DNA from 3 places in the Hominimerdicola intestinalis genome. Region 3 is predicted to be linked to each of the others. Evidence: predicted binding sites of a transcription regulator. Region 3 holds the regulator's gene; each other region holds the start of a gene.
The links. Region 3 encodes LexA, which represses DNA repair genes until DNA is damaged. Its sites were predicted from a motif close to CNAACANNTGTTNG; they were not measured.
Positions count from the first base shown of each region.

Region 1: uvrB (excinuclease ABC subunit UvrB) is a predicted target of LexA. The motif match lies at 4,711-4,724, and genes of this name have one in related genera.
Region 2: dinB (DNA polymerase IV) is a predicted target of LexA. The motif match lies at 2,246-2,259, and genes of this name have one in related genera.

Region 1 covers NZ_BAAHNZ010000010.1:64,430-71,258, reverse strand. Annotated here, with positions in the region: gene ACYQ0H_RS09535 (ABC transporter ATP-binding protein) at 1-806, shown strand, start outside; gene ACYQ0H_RS09530 (ABC transporter permease subunit) at 799-2,124, shown strand; gene ACYQ0H_RS09525 (TIGR03905 family TSCPD domain-containing protein) at 2,212-2,463, opposite strand; gene ACYQ0H_RS09520 (PHP domain-containing protein) at 2,570-3,439, opposite strand; gene ACYQ0H_RS09515 (RluA family pseudouridine synthase) at 3,673-4,635, opposite strand; gene uvrB (excinuclease ABC subunit UvrB) at 4,804-6,774, shown strand.
Region 2 covers NZ_BAAHNZ010000021.1:547-7,375, reverse strand. Annotated here, with positions in the region: gene ACYQ0H_RS12160 (dipicolinate synthase subunit DpsA) at 1-45, opposite strand, end outside; gene ACYQ0H_RS12155 (hypothetical protein) at 382-870, shown strand; gene dinB (DNA polymerase IV) at 987-2,228, opposite strand; partial or broken gene ACYQ0H_RS12145 (IS200/IS605 family transposase) at 2,555-2,696, opposite strand; gene ACYQ0H_RS12140 (hypothetical protein) at 3,456-4,712, shown strand; gene ACYQ0H_RS12135 (hypothetical protein) at 4,715-5,512, shown strand; gene ACYQ0H_RS12130 (hypothetical protein) at 5,502-6,374, shown strand; gene ACYQ0H_RS12125 (ABC transporter ATP-binding protein) at 6,388-6,829, shown strand, end outside.
Region 3 covers NZ_BAAHNZ010000007.1:74,639-81,467, forward strand. Annotated here, with positions in the region: gene proS (proline--tRNA ligase) at 1-252, shown strand, start outside; gene ACYQ0H_RS07855 (LytTR family DNA-binding domain-containing protein) at 405-866, shown strand; gene ACYQ0H_RS07860 (LiaF transmembrane domain-containing protein) at 856-1,572, shown strand; gene ACYQ0H_RS07865 (aspartate aminotransferase type Ic) at 1,791-3,080, shown strand; gene ACYQ0H_RS07870 (zinc-ribbon domain-containing protein) at 3,143-3,751, opposite strand; gene lexA (transcriptional repressor LexA) at 3,765-4,349, opposite strand; gene murC (UDP-N-acetylmuramate--L-alanine ligase) at 4,408-5,829, opposite strand; gene spoVG (septation regulator SpoVG) at 6,077-6,379, shown strand; gene xylB (xylulokinase) at 6,549-6,829, opposite strand, start outside.

The DNA.
Region 1 (6,829 bases), on a different contig from region 3:
AAATAATCGTAGGTCTGCTCTCGCTTGATGACGGAGAAATATATGTAGACGGAGCTGATATTCGAAGGCATTTTGAAGACGCAATGGCTAACGTAGGCGGTATAGTTGAAAACCCCGAAATGTACAAGTATATGACCGGTATGGAAAATCTCCGTCAGTATGCTCGTATGAGAAAGGGCGTAACAAATGAACGTATAGACGAAGTAGTCAGTCTTGTAAAGCTTTCAAACCGAATAAACGATAAGGTTTCTAAGTATTCGCTTGGTATGCGTCAGCGTCTTGGAGTAGCTCAGGCAATACTTCATCACCCTAAGGTGCTTATTCTGGACGAGCCGACCAACGGACTTGATCCTGCGGGAATAAAGGAACTGAGAGATATACTGAAAGAGCTTGCCCATAAAGAGCGGATCTGCGTTCTCGTATCATCTCATCTAATGTCTGAAATGGAGCTAATGTGCGATAGAGTAGGTATTATCGCCAACGGTAAAATGTTGGGAGTTCATACTATGGAGGAGCTTATCTCAGCTTCATCGGGAGATAAGAAGGAATTTACTATCTGCGCAGACGATATAGCAAAGGCTTTGGCTGTAATAAACATAGATGAAAGCAGAAAGCGTATTTTGGACGGTAAGTTAATTATAGATCTGCCGGCTGAAACTGCGAAGGAGCAGATATGCATGATAAATAAGGCTCTTATTGAAGCTGGAATAAAGCTTTATACCGTTTCGGAAGCTGAAAATAAAAAGCTTGAGGACGTATTTATTCAGCTTACTGAAGACGCTCAGGGAGGTGGTCAGATTGGCTAAGTTTTTCAGACTTGTAAAAAACGAATATATTAAAACTCTTAAAAAGCTTTCAACTAAAATAATGCTTCTGCTAGTGGTTCTGGCGGGAATTGCTTTAGCGGGGATAGGCGCTTTCGGTAAGCACCAGATGAGCACTAATTATTATACTGATGATACTAATAATTACGATGAGCAAATAGATTGGCTTGAAAAAACAAAACCCGACGGATATGAGGAACAGTTAATACTTTTTAATTATCTGAACAAGGCAGGTCTTAGTTATGATGATAAGCGTTATGAGGCTGCGGAGGCTCTTGCAAATACATTCAGCGGGGCCGAACTTGAAGGCTATCTCAATACTCTGCTTGTGGAAAATGACTGGAAAACCATTTGTACAGTACTGAAAAATTCAGCTGTTTCAGAGGGAGATAAGTGGGCATATCAATACAGGCTTGATAACGATATTCCCTTCGGCGACAGCTGGAAGGACGATGTTATAACTCAGGCAGCACAGGCAAAAACAGCCTTATCAGCTTCCGATTCCGAGGGGGTAAGTTCTGATGAAGCGGATAGATACAAGGCTTTGGAGGAGCAGGAGAAAATCGCCATATACAGACTTGAGAATAATATAGAGTCAAATACTGCGGAAAATATGTCGCTTTTTGAAACATACAAAGCTGAGCAGATTAACTTCTGGACGGTTTTTTATACGTCTGCTTCAATGATCTCAATAATAGGTCTTCTGATAATAGTTGTTGCCGGAAGTTCTGTTGCCAGTGAATTTTCTCAGGGAACTATAAAATTTCTGCTTATTAATCCTGTAAAGCGCTGGAAGATACTGATGTCAAAATACTTTACGGTAATTTCGCTGGGATATATAATGCTGTTGCTGCTTTACCTGGTTATGATCCCTGCATCGGGCTTGTTCATTGGATTTGAGGGTATAAGCGCTCCTTATCTGTACGTTGACAACGGAACGGTTCACAGTATGTCAAGCTTTTTACACGCTGCACAGATGTATCTTCTTAACAGTATCTCGATAGTAATAATGGCTACATTGGCGTTTGCGGTTTCGTCGCTGTTCAGAAGCGCAGCTTTTTCTATCGGTATAAGCGTATTCCTTATGCTTGCAGGAAATACTATTGTCAGCGTCCTTAAAGTGTTCAACCAGGACTGGGCAAGATACCTTGTATTCTCAAATACCGATCTTGCATCTATTGCCGAGGGAACTCCTATGTTTGCTCAGCAGTCGCTTACCTTTGCGATTATAGTATTAGCGGCTCATATGGCGGTATTTATACTTACCGCATGGGACGGGTTTGTAAAGCGCGAGGTATGACCGATATAAATATAAATAAAAAATCTCAGCTGCTGTGGCATTAATGTCACGGCCGCTGAGATTTTCTTATTGCTGAGCTATGCTGTTTTATTTGTGCCTTGCCAGCTTCAGTGCTTCAGCAAGCTGAGCAGGACATGACGTTCCTTTTCCGTTGCAGTCTATATTTTTCAGCTTTTCAATAACATCTTCAGCCTTCATTCCTCTTACAAGCTGAGCAACTCCCTGAGTATTTCCGCTGCAGCCGCCTATAAATTCTACATTTTTTACTATTCCGTCCTCTACTTCAACGTTGATCTGCCTTGAACAGACACCGTGAGTTTTATAGCTGATCTTATTCATAGTATTTATCCTCCTTAAAAGTATTTATATTGTATACCTTAAATATGACTATATCTTTAAGTTCCGCTTAAAATATCAGGAACACAAAAAGCGTTCCTGATATGTATTATTCTGTTTTCGCCGCCGTATGCTTTGCTTTCTGAGCGTTAGTATGTATCAGTCTGAAAAGCCGGTCAAGATTTTCCTTGTCTGTAGTCATGCTGCCGATATGAGTAGCGACTTCGTTATAAAGCCCGTGAAAATCTGAGCCTCCTGTGCATATAAGGTCATACTCTGACGCGAAATCAACAAGATCCTTTTGCTTTTTTTCGTCGGCTGAATGATGATAAACCTCAACGCCGTCTAATTTTCCCGCTTCTGCAAGCTCATGTAAGAGATCAATATTGTTAAACATATACGGGTGAGCCATTACCGCAACGCCCTTAGAGGAATGAATAAGATCAAGTACGAAATTAACATCAGGATATTCGCGGGTAACAAGACATTCGCCGTTCGGAAATTTAAATAACTCATCATTTACATCTCCGTAAAGCTCGGTAGCATATCCGTAATTTACAAGCGCCCTCATAATGTGCTGCTTGAAAATACTCTTTGAGCCTTTTGTATACATTCTTACCGCGTCTGACGGAATAGGGTAGCGTTCCATTACCTTTTCAATCATATCCTTTGCACATTCAGTTCTGATAGAACAGGATTTAAGACAAAGACCTTCAAGACGATCTGGCTTCTGCGGAGCATAGCATAATATATGAACCTTTGAATTTCTTTTTTTATCCCAAGCGGAAAGCTCTACGGCAGGAATTATTTTTACACCGTAACGATCTCCCAAGATCTGTGCGCGGTTTGAGGACGACAGAGTATCATGATCGGTTATTGCAAGAAAATCAAGTCCCATTCTTTTTGCCTGAACTATAACTTCTTCAATACCCAGAGATCCGTCGGAAAGTGTTGTGTGACAATGTAAATCGCCTACCATAGCGAATCCTCCAATCTTCTGCTTATATAACTTGAAAAATAATATAATAATTATATCATATTTATCGAAAATAATCAAGTTTTTTGAGTAATTTGACTAAAATTTGTCGAGATTTTGACAAAGCTTGTATGATTGCACAAATTTTCAGAATATATTTTTTATGATTTGCACATGAAAAAAAGAATAGTTTTCCAATAATCTTTTTTCAGGGATTATATCAGCAGCTTGATCAGTCAATCTCGGAACATTTCGGTAAACCAGACGTTTTTAACTTCAAAGCATCTTCCGTTAAGATATTCCAGACAGCCGGCATCTGACTTAAAATCGAATTTCAGCTTGTACGAATACAGCGCCTGAGTCTTTACATTATATTCACGGTTGATTTTATTTATACCGTATTTCCCGTCGCCGAGTAACGGATAACCTATATAGGAAAGGTGTGCCCTTATCTGATGTGTTCTGCCCGTAATAAGCTCGACCTCCAAAAGTGCAAGATCCTGTTCTTTGTTTTCAGCAATAACCTTGTATTTCGTAATTATTGTCTTGCTGCCGGGCATTTTTTTATCTGAGATCCTAACTGTCTTTGACCGTTCGTTTCTTTCGTGGTACGCCTGAAGAACTGCGTTTTTTTCTTTCGGGATACCTACGGTAACGCACAGGTATTTTTTATTTAGCTCTCTGTCCTTTATTTTTTGATTAAGGATTCTTAGGCTTTCGGCATTTTTAGCGCAGATAACTATTCCTCCGGTATTTCTGTCGATCCTGTTGCACAGCGCAGGAGAAAAGGAATGCTCGTATTCCGGACGGTATTCACCCTTTTCGTACAGATAGTGCAGGACTCGGTTGATAAGAGTATCGTTTGAGCCGCTTTCGTCCTCGTGAACTACAAGTCCGCACTTTTTATCCAGCAGCATAATATTACTGTCCTCGTAAACAATATTCAAAACGGCAGGAGCGGACATAAAAGAATATCCGGATTTGGTTTTGCCTGTAAAAAATTCGTCGTTAATGTACATCTGTACGGTATCGCCGATATTAAGACGGGTCGATATTTCACATTTTTTCCCGTTGAGTTTGATTCTTTTCAGACGCAGATATTTATACATCAGATTTTTAGGCAGCAGAGGAACAGCCTTTGATATAAATTTATCCATTCGCTGTTCAGAGTCATTTTCATTTATTGTAAATTCTTTCATATATTCACCGCTTTAATTTTATTACATTAATTATACTCTTATTTATGATTTTTTTCAAGAGGAATAATTTTATTCAGAAAATTTGTTCTAAAGGTATTGACATTTAAGAAAAAATAGTGTATTATAATTATAAACAAACGTTCGTAAAAAATGATTGAAAGGATCACTATGGATAAATTTAAACTTGTATCTGATTATAAGCTTGCCGGGGATCAGCCGGAAGCTGTCGAAAAGCTTGTAAGCGGAATAAACAGCGGAATGAAGGAACAGACTCTGCTTGGCGTAACAGGTTCGGGAAAAACCTTTACAATGGCAAACGTAATTGAAAAAGTAAACCGTCCTACTCTTGTACTTGCACATAATAAGATTCTTGCGGCTCAGCTCTGCTCCGAGTTCAAGGAATTCTTCCCCGAAAATGCTGTTGAGTATTTTGTGTCTTATTATGACTACTATCAGCCGGAAGCGTATGTGCCAAGCAAGGACGTATATATTGAAAAGGATTCTTCGGTTAACGACGAGATAGATAAGCTTCGTCACTCGGCAACTACTGCGCTTGCCGAAAGACGGGACGTTATAATAGTCGCTTCCGTTTCCTGTATCTATTCTCTTGGCGATCCTGAAGAGTATAAATCTATGGTAGTTTCGGTCAGAAAGGGTATGGAGAAATCCCGTGAAAAGTTGATTGCTGAGCTTGTCGGTATTCAGTATGAGCGTAATGATATTAATTTCGTAAGAAATAAATTTAGGGTAAGAGGTGACGTAGTCGAAATTTTCCCTGCTGCCAATACAGATACCGCAATAAGAGTTGAGTTTTTCGGGGATGAGATCGAGCGTATTACTGAGATAAACGTTATAACCGGCGAAATAATCGGTTTTCTTAATCATGCAGCTATTTTCCCTGCAACTCATTATATTGTCGGGCGTGAGAAGCTCCACGATGCAATCGAAGAGCTGAAGGAGGAGCTTGACGAGCGTATCAAGTATTTCAAGGACAACGATATGCTGATAGAAGCGCAGCGTATTGCTCAGCGCACAAATTATGATATTGAAATGCTGGAGGAGGTAGGCTTCTGTTCAGGAATTGAAAACTATTCGAGGGTTCTTGCAAGACGCCCTAAGGGAGCAGTTCCGTATACGCTCTTAGACCATCTGCCCGATGATTTTCTGCTTATGGTTGACGAAAGTCATGTTTCACTTCCGCAGGTGAGGGGAATGTACGCAGGAGACAGAGCAAGAAAGCAGACTTTGATAGATTATGGCTTCAGGCTTCCTTCAGCTCTGGACAACCGTCCTCTGACTTTTGATGAATTCTATAAGCATATAAATCAGGCTGTATTTGTTTCGGCAACCCCAGGCCCTATAGAACGTGAAAAGTCAAAGCAAATAGTAGAGCAGGTAATTCGTCCTACAGGGCTTCTCGATCCTGAAATTCAGGTTCGTCCGACAGAGGGTCAGATCGAAGATCTGATCTCAGAGATAAATATAAGAATAGAGCGCAAGGAGCGTGTGCTGGTAACGACACTTACAAAGAAAATGGCTGAGGATCTTACGACTTATATGAAAAACTTCGGCATTGCTGTGAGATATATGCACCACGATATTGATACTATTGAGCGTATGGAGATTATACGCGATCTTCGTCTTGGAGAGTTTGACGTGCTGGTCGGAATCAACCTGCTGAGAGAGGGCCTTGATTTGCCTGAGGTATCGTTAGTAGCGATCCTCGACGCTGATAAGGAGGGCTTCCTTAGGTCTGAAAGCTCGCTTATTCAGACGGTAGGACGTGCGGCAAGAAATTCCGAGGGCAAGGTCATAATGTATGCCGACACGGTTACCCGTTCAATGGAACTTGCAATTACTGAAACCGAACGTCGCCGTGCATTGCAGATGAAGTTCAATGAGGAGCATGGAATCATTCCTAAGACAATTAAAAAAGACATTCGTGACGTTATCGAGATCTCTACAAAGGAAGAGGTCGAGTATGAGGCAAGGCAGAAGACAAGGCTTTCCAAGCGTGAAGCGGCAGTCCTGATAGACAAGCTTACAAAGCAGATGAAAGAAGCGGCGAAAATGCTGGAATTTGAACACGCCGCATTCCTGCGTGATAAGATTGCCGAACTTAGAGGGGAGAAGAAGTAGTTTTTGTAGTTTTTTGAAGGTCTCTCCTTTTATGTTTGACGGACGATAAGGCGAT
Region 2 (6,829 bases), on a different contig from region 3:
CTGTCTGGCGTCTCCACCGACACATAAAAACACTGTCTTTTTCATATAATGAATCCTCCTGTCGCATATGCCATTCTTACACTCACATTATATGCTGTGCATACCGCGGTTGTTACGTAGTCAGGAGAGTTTTCAGCCTTTTATTTTGTTACGGAAATGTAATAACCTTTGGTTAATCTTAACTAATAAAACGTTTGAAATTTCAGCAAATTTGTACCAAATCGAAGTTTTTAGTAACAAAATCATTATTTATCTTTACAAGGCAAAAGGCGTATGATATACTATGAAATTGTGGAATAATTTATTGTAAAATTTATGTATAATTTTAAGTCTGTCAGTGAAGTCATGGCATTCAACTGATATTATCCGGAGGGTATTTATATGAAAAAGCTGATTGCAATCCTGCTTGCCGTATGCACAATTACTGCATTTGTTTCGTGCGCAAGCACTGATAACAGCAATACTGTAAAGCTTAACAATAACGATAATATTCAAGAGCAAAGTGATGAAAAGACATCGGCACTGGACGGAGAAGCCTTTGAGAAACTTCCGGACGAAGCGGTGGATTCCTTTAATTATGTAGCCGACACAGTAAAAGAACTGTTCGTAAATGACGGCGGCGAATGGATGTACGGTTATAAGGGTATCGGTAAAATTAATAATTCCGGCTGCTATATATTTGCGGTTTATACCTATAAGGACGATGTTCATATCAAGCTAGGTACTGTGGCTAAGGATATTTCAAGCAATGACCTCTTTGTTCTTAATGAAGCTACAGGTGAATACGTTAAAGCAGAACTTCCAGAGGACAATTCACACGAAGCTGCATGGGCGGAAACCGAAACGTTGGCTTTCTCGAAAAACAGCTGACAGATTTAATAAAACAGCAAAAACGGCTTGACTTTATAAAGACAAGCCGTCAGCCTGTCGGCTGGCTTTTTCGATAGACTGAAACAAGGGTACAGATAATCTGTGCCCTTTAATTTTCAGTTGAAGAAACTCATTGGATGAATAATATGCTCACCCTTTGGATCAAGATTAGATAAATCTCTGTCAGTCAGCATAATACCCTTTTGCAGCGAGAAATGTCCGAACCGATTTCTTACTGCATCCACTGCGGTTTCGAGTCTTTCCTGACTTTCAAGCTTCTGAACGTCCGGCAAAAGAGATAACTGAACAAAATCCACAGGCTCTAAATCACACGCTCTGACGCTTAGGCTTCGGATTGGTTTTCCATTGGTATGCTTTTTGAAAAGAGCGAAAGCAAGTTCAAAAATCGACTTTGCCGTCCTGTTAGGAATCTCAAGCTTGCCCTGACGTTCATACCATTCAAGTTCGTTGTCACGAATGCCAATCTGAACAGTACGGCAGATAAAGCCATATTCCCGAAGTCTTGCTGATATACTTTCGCAGAGTACCATCAGTGTTATTTTTATATCCTCATCGGAAATCAGATCCCTGGGAGCGGTAGTGCTGTTTCCGACTGTTTTAATCATGGATTTGGCGCCGATATTGGAAACAGGAGATGTGTCCAGTCCGTTTGCAAATTGCCACAGAACGATTCCCATTTTTCCAAACCAGAATTTAAGGCTTTCGGGGTTGGCGTTTGCCAGATCGCCTATTGTAAATATACCTCTGCGCTTTAGCTGCTTATGAGTAGCCCTGCCGACATATAGAAGCTCCTTTACCGGCAAAGGCCATACAATTTCTTTAAAACAGCTGCTTTCAATAACGGTTGTAGCGTCCGGTTTTTTCAGGTCTGAGCCGAGCTTTGCGAATATCTTGTTAAAAGATACTCCGACTGAAACAGAAACGCCTAATTCAAATTTAACTCGTTTGCGTATTTTGTTTGCAATTTCCTCTCCCGAACCGAAAAGCCTTGTGCTGCCCGTAACATCGAGCCAGCATTCGTCAAGACCGTAAGGCTCTACCTGATCAGTATACTCAGAATATATCTCACGGATAAGCTTTGAATGCTTCATATAAAGATCATAATGAGGAGGAACAAAAACTATGTCGGGACATTTCTGCTTTGCCATCCACATGGGATCGCCTGTCCGGATATCGCAGCTTTTGGCCTCATAATTTTTAGCAAGAACGATTCCGTGACGAGCTTCCGGATCGCCGAGAACGGCAAGAGGTTTTCCTCTGTATTCGGGATGATACAGACATTCGACGGAAGCATAGAAATTATTAAGATCAGAATGAAGGATAATTCTTTCGTTCAAAACATCATCTCCAATTGCAAACATGTGTTCTATAATAAGTATAGCACATTTGTTTGCGTTTGTATAGAGGAAATTTATTCAAGTGTTTTTTATATCATAACCCTAACTCAGTTTGAACCCTAAAATCCAAACTGAGTTGCTTTTTATGCTGAAAAGTCCGTAAATGCGGGCTTGTTGACATTCTGTATTATTTATTTCAGTTATAAACCGTCAGCATACAGATAGTATATCAGCATTCAATAACAACACAAACAATATCCTTCTTCAGCACAAATGGATCTTTCCAGCAGCGTAAATCATAGGATTCGGAGGAATTATCGCCCAGAAATCAGATTTACGCCTTTTTGTTCACACAACTTGCGTATTATCTGTCCTATGTCTCTGTATATCCTTTTTTGGTGCAAATACTATGTGATACCTGCAACTCCACTTGGAATGTGCTAAACTTGATATATCGTCTCTTGTCATGACGATGACCTCCTTTGGTTTTTGTTAGGTTGGCAGACCTTAACTTATTATACCATTGGAGGTTTCTTTTTTCTACTCATAGCTAAAGCTTTTTGGAACCACCTGCATAGCAGATGGTTTTCGTTACACAAAAAATTGCAGCTCTCAAAACTGATTTTGAGAACTGCAAGCAGTTGTATGTGGTTTATGCGGATATTGCCAAAACCTATAATGAGATTTCTAAGGGGGATTATATTTCGAGGCTTGCTGAGGAGGAACGGAGGAAAAATTTACATAAGGGTAAGTGCTTTTGATATGAATTAGTTTTGCGTTATATACAAAATATGTCATAAAATCAGTGCATAATGCACAAATAATTTTGCCTGATTTTGTAATTTTATCAATTGACAAATTTAATTTAATATGTTATGCTATAAACAGTTAAATAAACTTTACAAAGTATTTTATTGTATAATAATTATTACGCACAGTTAAAAGCTTTTATAATCTATACAAATCAGAAACTTAGCAATTCTAATGCGTATGTATATTTGTATTCAAATACTGGTATTTCCAGTATTAAACGTACAACGGGTTCTGTTTCTGCAACCAATGTGGTAGTAGGAAAAAGTGCATATGCAAGTGCATCTCTAAATAATTTCAGTAGTGGTTCGCATTATGCTTATGGAAAAGTAACTGGATAATTAACAATTGTAACAATGTCTGTCTGCCTGTTGAAAATTTTACAGCGGGCAGACTTTTGAAAATTTAGGTGATATTATGGAAAAAAAATCTTTGGCATATGCCTTTTTAATACTAGCTTTATTTTTAAGTAGTTGTGCTACTGTACCAGATGACGTAAAGAAAGAAATGAATAAGTATAGAGATAGTAGCGCTGAATATGTAAACAGTAATTTTGAATTTACTTATATTGAGAAATCAAAAATAAAAGATAATTCAAATATGGCGTTGCAAAAAAAATATACCCAATTTGAGATTGAAGATAACATAGTTATAGATGAAATAAGCAATATCAATATAATGGAATTCGTATATTTGGAACAGTATCAGGAAAATTTTAATGATGTAATGAAATGCTTTTTTTCTGATGAAGAACTTAAAAAACAGGAAATATCATCAAGTAATAATTCAGACGGTTCAACCACAGTCAGCTTTTGGAACGAAACTGATAAAATGTATGGATGCGTTGGCGATAATGGATTTATAGCAATGTTAAAGCCTGATGCTTTCAATATATCATTTGCTTATAGTGAGCCTAATGTAAAAATATATCATGTTGACAGAAATGACGATTTAAGCGATGTGTATCAATTAAACAATGGAAGCTGTTCTGTTGCTGATGCCGTAGAATATATAAACAATTGGTTTTCGATAGAGTATAAGAAACTATCACCTGATTTTGATTATAAGGTTAAAACTGTTATTGTACGTAAACACAACAAAAATTTTATGTTTGAAATACACACGGAACTGCTATATAAAGGAATACCATTAGACTCTCTTACGGCTGAAGCTGCCACTGACGAAAAAAGCAAGAACACATACATGACTTACACTAATGCAACAATTAATATTCAAATGGCAAATGTCAATCAAATAGATTCGTTTACAAATGGTACTGGAATACTTAAACCAATAGAAAAAAGCAATATTGATAAATGTATTTCATTAGAAAGTGCATTGAAATACTGCGAACACACCTTTACGGATTTTAAGAATATCACTATTTCTGACATAGGAATTAAATACACCTTAACTCCCGTATATGATTATATTGGGATGGAATCCAAAGATGAGAATGAAAATAATATAAAAATGCAAAACCCCTATAGTGCAGGAATAACTGTTACTTCACACCCTGTATGGGAATTTATAATTGATGTTGACCCATCAGAATTTTTGAAAGATGGAGAAATAAATACATATGGAGATGTTAGAAAATATATATATATTGATATGGTTACAGGTGAACTGCACTACAATATGGATATTGTATTACAAGGAACAGGTAGTTAACTATGAAAGCATTTTTTTATTGTCTGAAAGTTGATTTACAAAAATCAATTTTTAGCTATGGTTTTATACTATGTATTATTGTTACATTTTTGCTTTGCTTCACTTCGGTTATTTATACTAATACAGAAGGACAAGAATTTTCTGCATTTGAGGTTCTTGCAGACAGAGATAATTTTAAATTTGTGGAATTCAACAGCGGAGAAATTATATATAATTCCATAAGTGCATATTTGACAATGTTTCTGCCGATTTTATCTGCATTGCCTTTTGTAAGCTTTTTTTGTGCGGAAAGAGTTAGCGGTTATTTAAGATTTAATATTATAAGATGTGGAAAAATTTCCTATTACACTTCAAAGTTTTTCACTGCAATTATAAGCGGAGGTTTAGCAATTATGCTAAGCTATTCTGCATATGCAGTTGTCATTTGTATAATTTTCCCTAATAATATTTCATTTGCGAATATGGTGAAGTTTTTAGCTGGATTGAGTTTGTATGGTATGATTTCGGTTATTCCAGCATTTTTACTATCATCGTTTATAAAAAATAAGTATCTTATATGTTGTTTCCCTTTTATTTTCATGCACTTTTATTTTACGACTTTAACACGGATTCAATCTGTTCTGATAGATAAAAACAATTGGGAGGCGATTGTTAAAATGGATTTTTTATATCCTGACAGAATAGTAAGATTATTTTTCGGTGAAAGCTTTAGTTGCCTGATTTATAATTTAGTTTTAGCTTTTGTCGCATATTTTGGTTTTATAATAATAATGAACAAGAGGTTTGACTATGGTACATAATTCTTCTGTTTTAAGAATTTGGAGAATTTCCAGAATCGAATATTATAAATGGATAATCAATCCACGAATGATTATTGTAGTGGCAATGATAATTTTTATCTGGAATTTTGCAGTCTTTCCGCTTATAAATATAAGCCGTGAAATGAATAGCCCACTTAATACCTTGGAGCCATTTATTGCTATACTTAATTCACGGGTTTTATGTCTTTTAACCCCCTCAGTTTATTTATTTCTGATTGCAGATTATCCTCATCTTGACCATAACAGCTTATTTGTTCTTCATCGTATTAGAAAAATAGAATGGGTTTTGAGTCAATTTATCTTTTTTATTCTATCATCTTTTACGTTCTTGGGAAGTATTTTTTTATTTTCAATTATTCCGAACGCTGTCAACTCATTCTTTGCCAACGGTTGGAGTTTAGTTATAACACGTTATGGATTGTGTTTTCCCGATAAAGCCTCAAGCTTTGCGGCAACCTTAATTACAAAAGAACTTTACAATCAGATTGCGCCATTTCAAGAAACTTTAGTTTCTTTTTCTTTTACAATGATGTATATGATTATGATTGGAATGATACTTCTTATGTTTCACGTTATAAACACAAGAAAATTGGGAGTTGTAGTGGCAAGCGGATTAATTGCAGTCGGAAGTGCTTTGGGGATCATTAAATCATCTGGAATGTGGATATTCCCAATGGCACATACAATGATAAGCCTTCATTATACAGAGTATCTTAAGGAACCAGTTATGAGCCTACAAAGTTCTTTTGTATATTTTGTGTCAATTATTTTATTAATTTTATTTGTATGCGTCATTAGAATTAGAAGTACAAATTTTTTGAATATTGATGATAATGAATGATAAGGTGTTATGTATGAACATTATTAAGGTAAACAATGTAAATTTGACAATAAATAAAACTCGAATTTTACAAAATGTAACCATAAGCCTTGAAAAAGGAAAAATTCACGGATTAATTGGAAGAAATGGTTCAGGAAAAACAATGCTTATGAAATGCATATGCGGATTTATCAAGCCAACGGGCGGTGAAATAATGGTTGATGGAAAACAGGTCGGCAAAGACTGTGATTTTCCCGATAATATGGGGATTATCATAGAAACGCCTGGATTTATTCCGTATTATTCGGGGTATAAAAACCTAAAACTCCTTGCAGGCTTGCGTGGAATAATCGGAAAAACGGAGATAGTTGGAGCAATGGAACAGGTCGATCTTGACCCGAATTTAAAACGCCATGTTCGAAAGTATAGTCTTGGTATGCGTCAACGTTTAGGGCTAGCACAAGCAATTATGGAAA
Region 3 (6,829 bases):
GCTCTGGCTAACCGCAGAAGCAAAACTTATCAGTGTATGACAATGGACGAGATCAAAGCGGCGCTGGAGGAAAAGGGCGACGGCTTTGTTGAAGCTATGTGGTGCGGAAGCGAGGAATGCGAGGACAAGGTAAAGGAAATTACCGGAGTCGGTTCAAGATGTATTCCCTTTGAGCAGCATGAGATTTCAGACAAATGCGTATGCTGCGGAAAACCTGCAAAGAAAATGGTGCTTTGGGGCAAGGCCTATTAAAGAACGCTGCGCCGTTTCAGATCGTATCTGCGGTCTGAAACGGCGTTTACTGTAATAATATTACCTGTCAGTTTCAATTTTCCCCCTGTCGCTTTATTCTTATTTACATAGCTGAGAAAAAAATATATAATGAAATTACAGGAGGCGGTAAGGTGAAGATCAGAATTGTTATAGACAAAAGCTTTGAGGAGGACGAGGTCGTTATTAAATGCAGAGAGCTGAATGAAAATATCAGGGAGCTTCAGAAGACGATAAGCTGTATTTCGGACGGACTGAAGATGGTATTTTACAAAAAACAGACCGAATACTTTATGCCGCTTGACAGTATTCTGTTTTTTGAAACCTCTGGCAAAGGAATAGACGCTCATACACAAACCGATGTTTTTCAGATAAAGCATAAGCTGTACGAGCTGGAGGAAATACTCCCCAGTCAGTTCATAAGAGCCTCAAAATCCACAATTCTGAATATTAATCATATTTATTCGATCGAAAAGAACCTTGCCTCATCCAGTCTAGTCAAATTCAGGTATTCTCATAAGCAGGTATATGTATCCAGAAATTACTACAAGGCTTTGAGGATCCGCATAAGCGAAAGGAGAAATTATGAAGAATAGAAGTTATTTCTGGGGAACATTTTTTATTTTGTCAGCCGTTCTTTTAATATTGAACGCTCTCGGCCTGTTGGCAGGAGTAAGCATTGTAAGTCTTATTCTTACGCTTCTTTTGATTCCGCTGATAGTAAAAAGTATAAGGTATGCCAGCTTTTCAGGAGTTTTGTTTCCTCTTGCGGTTATAGCGATACTGTTTGACAAACAGCTTGGAATTGAAAAGCTTACGCCTTGGCCTGTTCTGGGAATTGCCCTTTTCCTAAGCATAGGCTTATCGCTGCTTTTTCCAAAAAGACATAAATGGTATAATAAGTACGGCAATATTAACGCTATTCCGGAAAACAAGTTTAATAACGTCAGCAGCGATGTTTCAGACGAAAGCGAAATTAATATCGGCGCAAAGTTCGGCGGCTGCATAAGATATATCAATTCGGAATGCTTAAAAAAGGTAAACGTCATCAGCCGTTTCGCAGGAATCAAGCTGTATTTTGACAATGCAGTTATAGACGGAAACTCGGCGGAGCTTGATCTCAATGTTGATTTTGCCGGAGTCGATATTTATATTCCCAAGACCTGGCAAATTATAAATCAGGCGAATTTTTATATAGGAGGAATAGAGGAAAAGGGCGTAAGAATGCAAAGCGGCGAAGAAAAAGCGCTTATAGTCAAAGGCAGAATAAGCTTCGGAGGTCTTACTGTCCATTATGTCTGAAACGCTTCCGACTTCAGCGCTTAAACTGTGAACAACACGAATCCCTATTATGAATATTGCCCATTTCCATTATTTAAAATCAGCTTGATATGTATAATATCATGATTTTTTGCAGGATTATCAAAAACAACTTGCAAAATTGTTTGTAAAGGTATACAATAATACAAGGTGAAATATTATACAGATCATAATTTATATATGGTATGGAGGATTTTGTTATGCTGCTATCTGAAATGAATAAGGAACAGCTGGAAAAGTTCAGAGCCGACGCACAGGCTGAATACGACGGCTATAAGGAGAAAGGACTTTCTCTCAATATGGCTAGAGGAAAGCCTTCTTCCGGACAGCTTGACCTTGCAATGCAAATGCTTGCCGCTGTAAACAGCTACGACGCTGATTACAAGGCTTCCGACGGAACAGACTGCCGCAACTACGGCGGACTTGACGGAATTATTGACGCTAAGAATCTTTTTTCCGCTATGCTGGGCGTTTCAAACGACGAGCTTATCGTCTGCGGAAATTCAAGCCTTAACATAATGTACGATATGATCGCAAGATGTATCATCTTCGGCGTTGACGGGATCCAGAAACCTTGGAAGGACTATGAAAAGATCAAATGGCTTTGCCCCGCTCCCGGCTATGACAGACACTTCGCTATCTGCGAAAGCTTCGGGATCGAAATGATACCGATCCCTCTGGGTGAGAACGGACCCGATATGGACATGATCGAAAAGCTTGTTTCAGAGGACGATACGATCAAGGGTATCTGGTGCGTTCCAATGTACTCGAATCCTACCGGTATAACCTATTCCGATGAGGTTGTAAGACGCTTTGCAAGGCTCAAACCCAAGGCGGGAGATTTCAGGATTTTCTGGGATAACGCTTACTGTATCCACCATCTTACCGAAACCCCCGATAAGCTGCTCAATATACTTGACGAGTGCAAAAAGGCAGGAAACGACGATATGGTATATATGTTCGCTTCAACCTCAAAGATAACCTTTGCAGGCGGCGGAATTGCTGTAATGGCGGCTTCAAAGAAAAACGTCGGCTATATCAAATCGCTTATGACCGTTCAGACTATCGGCTACGATAAGATAAATCAGCTCCGCCACGCAAAATTCTTCGGCAGCTACGACGGACTTATGGCGCATATGGAGAAGCACCGTGCAATTATCGCACCGCGTTTCAAGGTCGTGCTTAACGAGCTTGAGGAAGAAATAAAGCCCCTTGGAATAGGAACCTGGCACAAGCCTAACGGCGGCTATTTCATCAGCTTTGACACCTTGGACGGCTGTGCAAAACGTGTTGTCGGTCTTTGCAAGGACGCAGGAGTAGTCCTTACTCCAGCCGGCGCTACCTATCCCTACGGAAAGGATCCTCATGACAGCAATATCAGAATTGCTCCTACATTTCCTCCGGTTCAGGAGCTTGAGGAAGCTATGAAGATCTTTGTCTGCGCCGTTAAGCTTGCAAGCGCCGAAAAGCTTCTGGCAGAAATAAAATAATATAAACATAAAAAAGCAGCCGTGTTTAGTATTAAAACACGGCTGCTTTTTATTTACGGAAGTTAAATAAACATTCCCATTATTTTAGTTTCAAGATCGGTTTTCTTTACCGACTCTCCGTCAATATCAACAGACCTTACACTTACGCTGAAAAGCGCCTTGAATTCTATCTCATACTCTTCATTACGGGAATTTTCGCCCTTATAACTTGCGGTAAAAGTAAACGGATTATACGACCAGCTGCCCGACTCAAAGTATTCGTCAAACGCCTCGCCGTAATTATCACGGCTCATTTTCATATCCAATGAAAAATCGTAAGACGAATGTCTTATCCTGAAAACCTGAACCGCAAAAATCACAGCGTAAACGGCAAGTATTATTACTGCGGCTTTTATAAGCCTGAATAACAGCCTCAGCTTGGAGCTTTTCTTCCTGCGTCCTTTTTCAGAATGACCGCCCTGACGATGTTCTCTGCGTTCCTCAGATGAAATTTTAGCCGCACATGGCTGAGCAGCTTGTCGCTTAGGGTGCTCATAAACCCTCTTTGGTGCAGGCTGACGGCCTGCGGCATCATATTCCTTTCTTTCCGACGGCACTATCCTGCCGCAGTTAGGGCATATTTTCATTCCGTCGTCTATTCTCGCATGGCAGGACTGACATATTCTACCCATAGCAGAAACCTCTTTATATATATCTGATAACAGCTACGACCTTGCCGAGAATAGAAACCTCATCGGCTATAATAGGCTCCATAGCGTCGTTTTCAGGCTGAAGTCTGTAATGTCCGTTTTCTTTATAAAACCTTTTAACTGTTGCGCTTTCGCCGTCAACAAGACATACCGCAATATCGCCGTTTTCCACAACCGCCGCCTGCTCCGCAATAACTATATCTCCGTCAAGAATAGCAGCGTTTATCATCGACTCTCCTCTGACTTTAAGGGCAAACAGCGGATTTGCGTATCTCTTTGCCGGCTGAAAGCTTATGTAATCGGTAATGTCCTCAATAGCCGTAATAGGCATTCCTGCCGTTACCGTTCCTACGAGCGGTACCATTGTACCCTGTCTTCCTACAAGCTTTATCGCGCGGTTCTGGTTCGCTCCCTTTTCAAGCAGTCCTTTTTCTGTCAGCGACGCAATATACCTGTGAGCCGTTGAGGTAGATTTAAAGCCGAACTGAGCGCATATTTCACGCACTGTAGGAGGGTAACCCTCCTCAAGCCTCTGTTTGATAAACTCAAATACTTTTCTTTCATTTTCCGTTAATTTCATAAATGCCGTTCCTTTCCAAGCGGTACGCCGCTTTAAAACTAGTATTTATTCTTCCTTTTTATTGCTGTTCCCTAAGCTTTTCGGCAAGCCTTTTAGCCGCCTTATAGACATCTCCGCAGCCCAGAGTTATTACCAAATCTCCCGGCTTTACGTTTTCGGCAAGATAATCTACCGCCTGACCGAAATTAAAGTCCTTCTGCTCTGCCGTCTGTCTGTCGACGATCTCATGCGGAGTTTCAAACCATACTGCTCCGTCTATCTTAGACGCCAGATCCTCCGTATAAATACCGTAGGTATTCTTTTCACGGCTTCCCATAATATCCGTAATAACAGCCTTGTCGGCGATTGACAGTGCGTCGGCAAAATCGTTAAGCAAAAGCTTGGTCCTTGAAAACGTAAACGGCTGGAATACCGCCCATACTCTTTTGAAATCAAGAGCTTTTGCCGCTTTTAAAGTACAGCTTATTTCCTGCGGATGATGAGCATAGTCGTCTACTATCGTGACCCCGCCTATTTCGGCTATCTTTTCAAAACGCCTTACTGCACCTGAAAAGGTTTTAAGCCCCTGAGCTATTCCCTCATAGGAAACCCCGCAGCAGCTTGCCGCTGCCGCTGCCGCAAGAGCATTCAGAACGTTATGATCTCCCGGAACATGGATCTCATATCCGCCCTGTCTTTCACCCCTGACATACAGATCGAAGCGTGTGCATAAGCCTTTCCTTGAAATAATTTCCGCTGAATAATCATTTTTACGGTCAAAGCCGAAGGTTATCAGCTCCTTACGGATCCCTTCAAGCGAACTCATTGTATTTTCGTCGTCGCCGTTGGCAATTACCGCTTTTTCAGCCTTTTCGGCAAACTCCCTGAACGACCTTTTTATATTGTCAAGGTTTTTAAAATACTCCAGATGATCCTCATCAACGTTCAGTATTACCGCTATATCCGGGTGAAGCTTTAGGAAATGATCCTCAAACTCACATGCCTCGCAGACCATTATATCGCTTTTACCGCAGCGTCCCGAACCTCCGATACTGGGAAGCTTTCCGCCTATTACGCAGGAAAGGTCTACGCCCTCCTCCACAAAGATCTGTGTAAGCATAGACGAGGTAGTAGTCTTGCCGTGAGTTCCTGAAACGCACACTGCGTTCTTGTACCAGCCGGTAACAAGACCCAGCAGCTCCGCCCTTTCGCAGACATATGCACCGCTGTTCTTTGCGGCTATCAGTTCGGGATTATCGTCCATTATAGCGGCGGTATAAACTATAAGCTCCGCTCCCTCAATATTTTCAGCCCTTTGCCCTAAGAAAACGGTTATCCCCATTTTTCTCACTGCTTCAAGGGTCTCGGTTTCGTTATTATCTGAGCCGCTGATATTGTAACCCTTGGCGTAAAGTATCTGAACCAGCGGATACATACCCGAACCGCCTATGCCGATAAAATGCACACGGCGGACTGATCTCAGTATCTTATCGGAAATCATTATCTAAGCGCCCGTCAGAGAGTATGATCCCTGCGGACTTGCCTCCGTTTCATAAGTTATTATTTTAAACGTATTCTTACTTTTTAACCGTGAATAAGAATATACGTTTTTTCTATATTTCTATTATAGTACATTTTTAAGAAAAAATAAACCCCTTTTTGAATATTTTTTTGTTTTCGGGCAAAAATTTTTCTGTAAGCATATTTATCTGCCTGAAATAATTAAACAGCAGGAAAGGACAAAAGCTATGGATATTACTGAAATCAAAGTCAGAAGACTGATGACAGAGGGTAAGCTGAGAGGTATAATCAGCATAACCGTCGACGGAGTTCTCGCCGTACATGACATCAAAGTAGTTCAGGGCGAGGAACGCTTATTTGTTGCAATGCCCAGCCGGCGTGACGATTCGGGAATGTTTAGGGATATTGTTCACCCCATAACCTCAGACGCTAGAGAAAGCATAGAACAGCAGATATTATCTGCATACCGAATGGAGGTCGACCGCCAGTCCGCCGAAAGTATCTCGGAGGAAAACCGCGAGATCAAATAGCGTACTCGGTATTTCTGCCGATAATAAAAAACAGACGTCTTGTTTTCACTTCCGTACAGCAGCGCGGGAGGAGAGACCATGACGTCTGTTTTTTTGCATTTCAAAGCTTTGACTCAAATAACAGCATAGGGACAGTATTGGATATTATACCGTATACCGCTTTTCGCTGTTACAGCTGAGCAAGTTCGGCAAACTGTGCCTTCAGAGCAGGATATATCTCTCTGTAAAGCTGGTAATATTTTTCATACTCAGGTACGTTTTCAGCGTTCGGCTGCTGTATCTTATCCGTTCTGACAACAGCATTACAAGCCTCAGGAACGCTGGAATAAACGCCTGCTCCGGTCAGCGCTAGCAGAGCAGCGCCGAGTGCAGGACCTTCCTTAGATGCCGCAGTCTTAACCGGACAGTTGTAAAGGTCGGCAAGCATTGAACGCCACAGCGGTGAGCTTC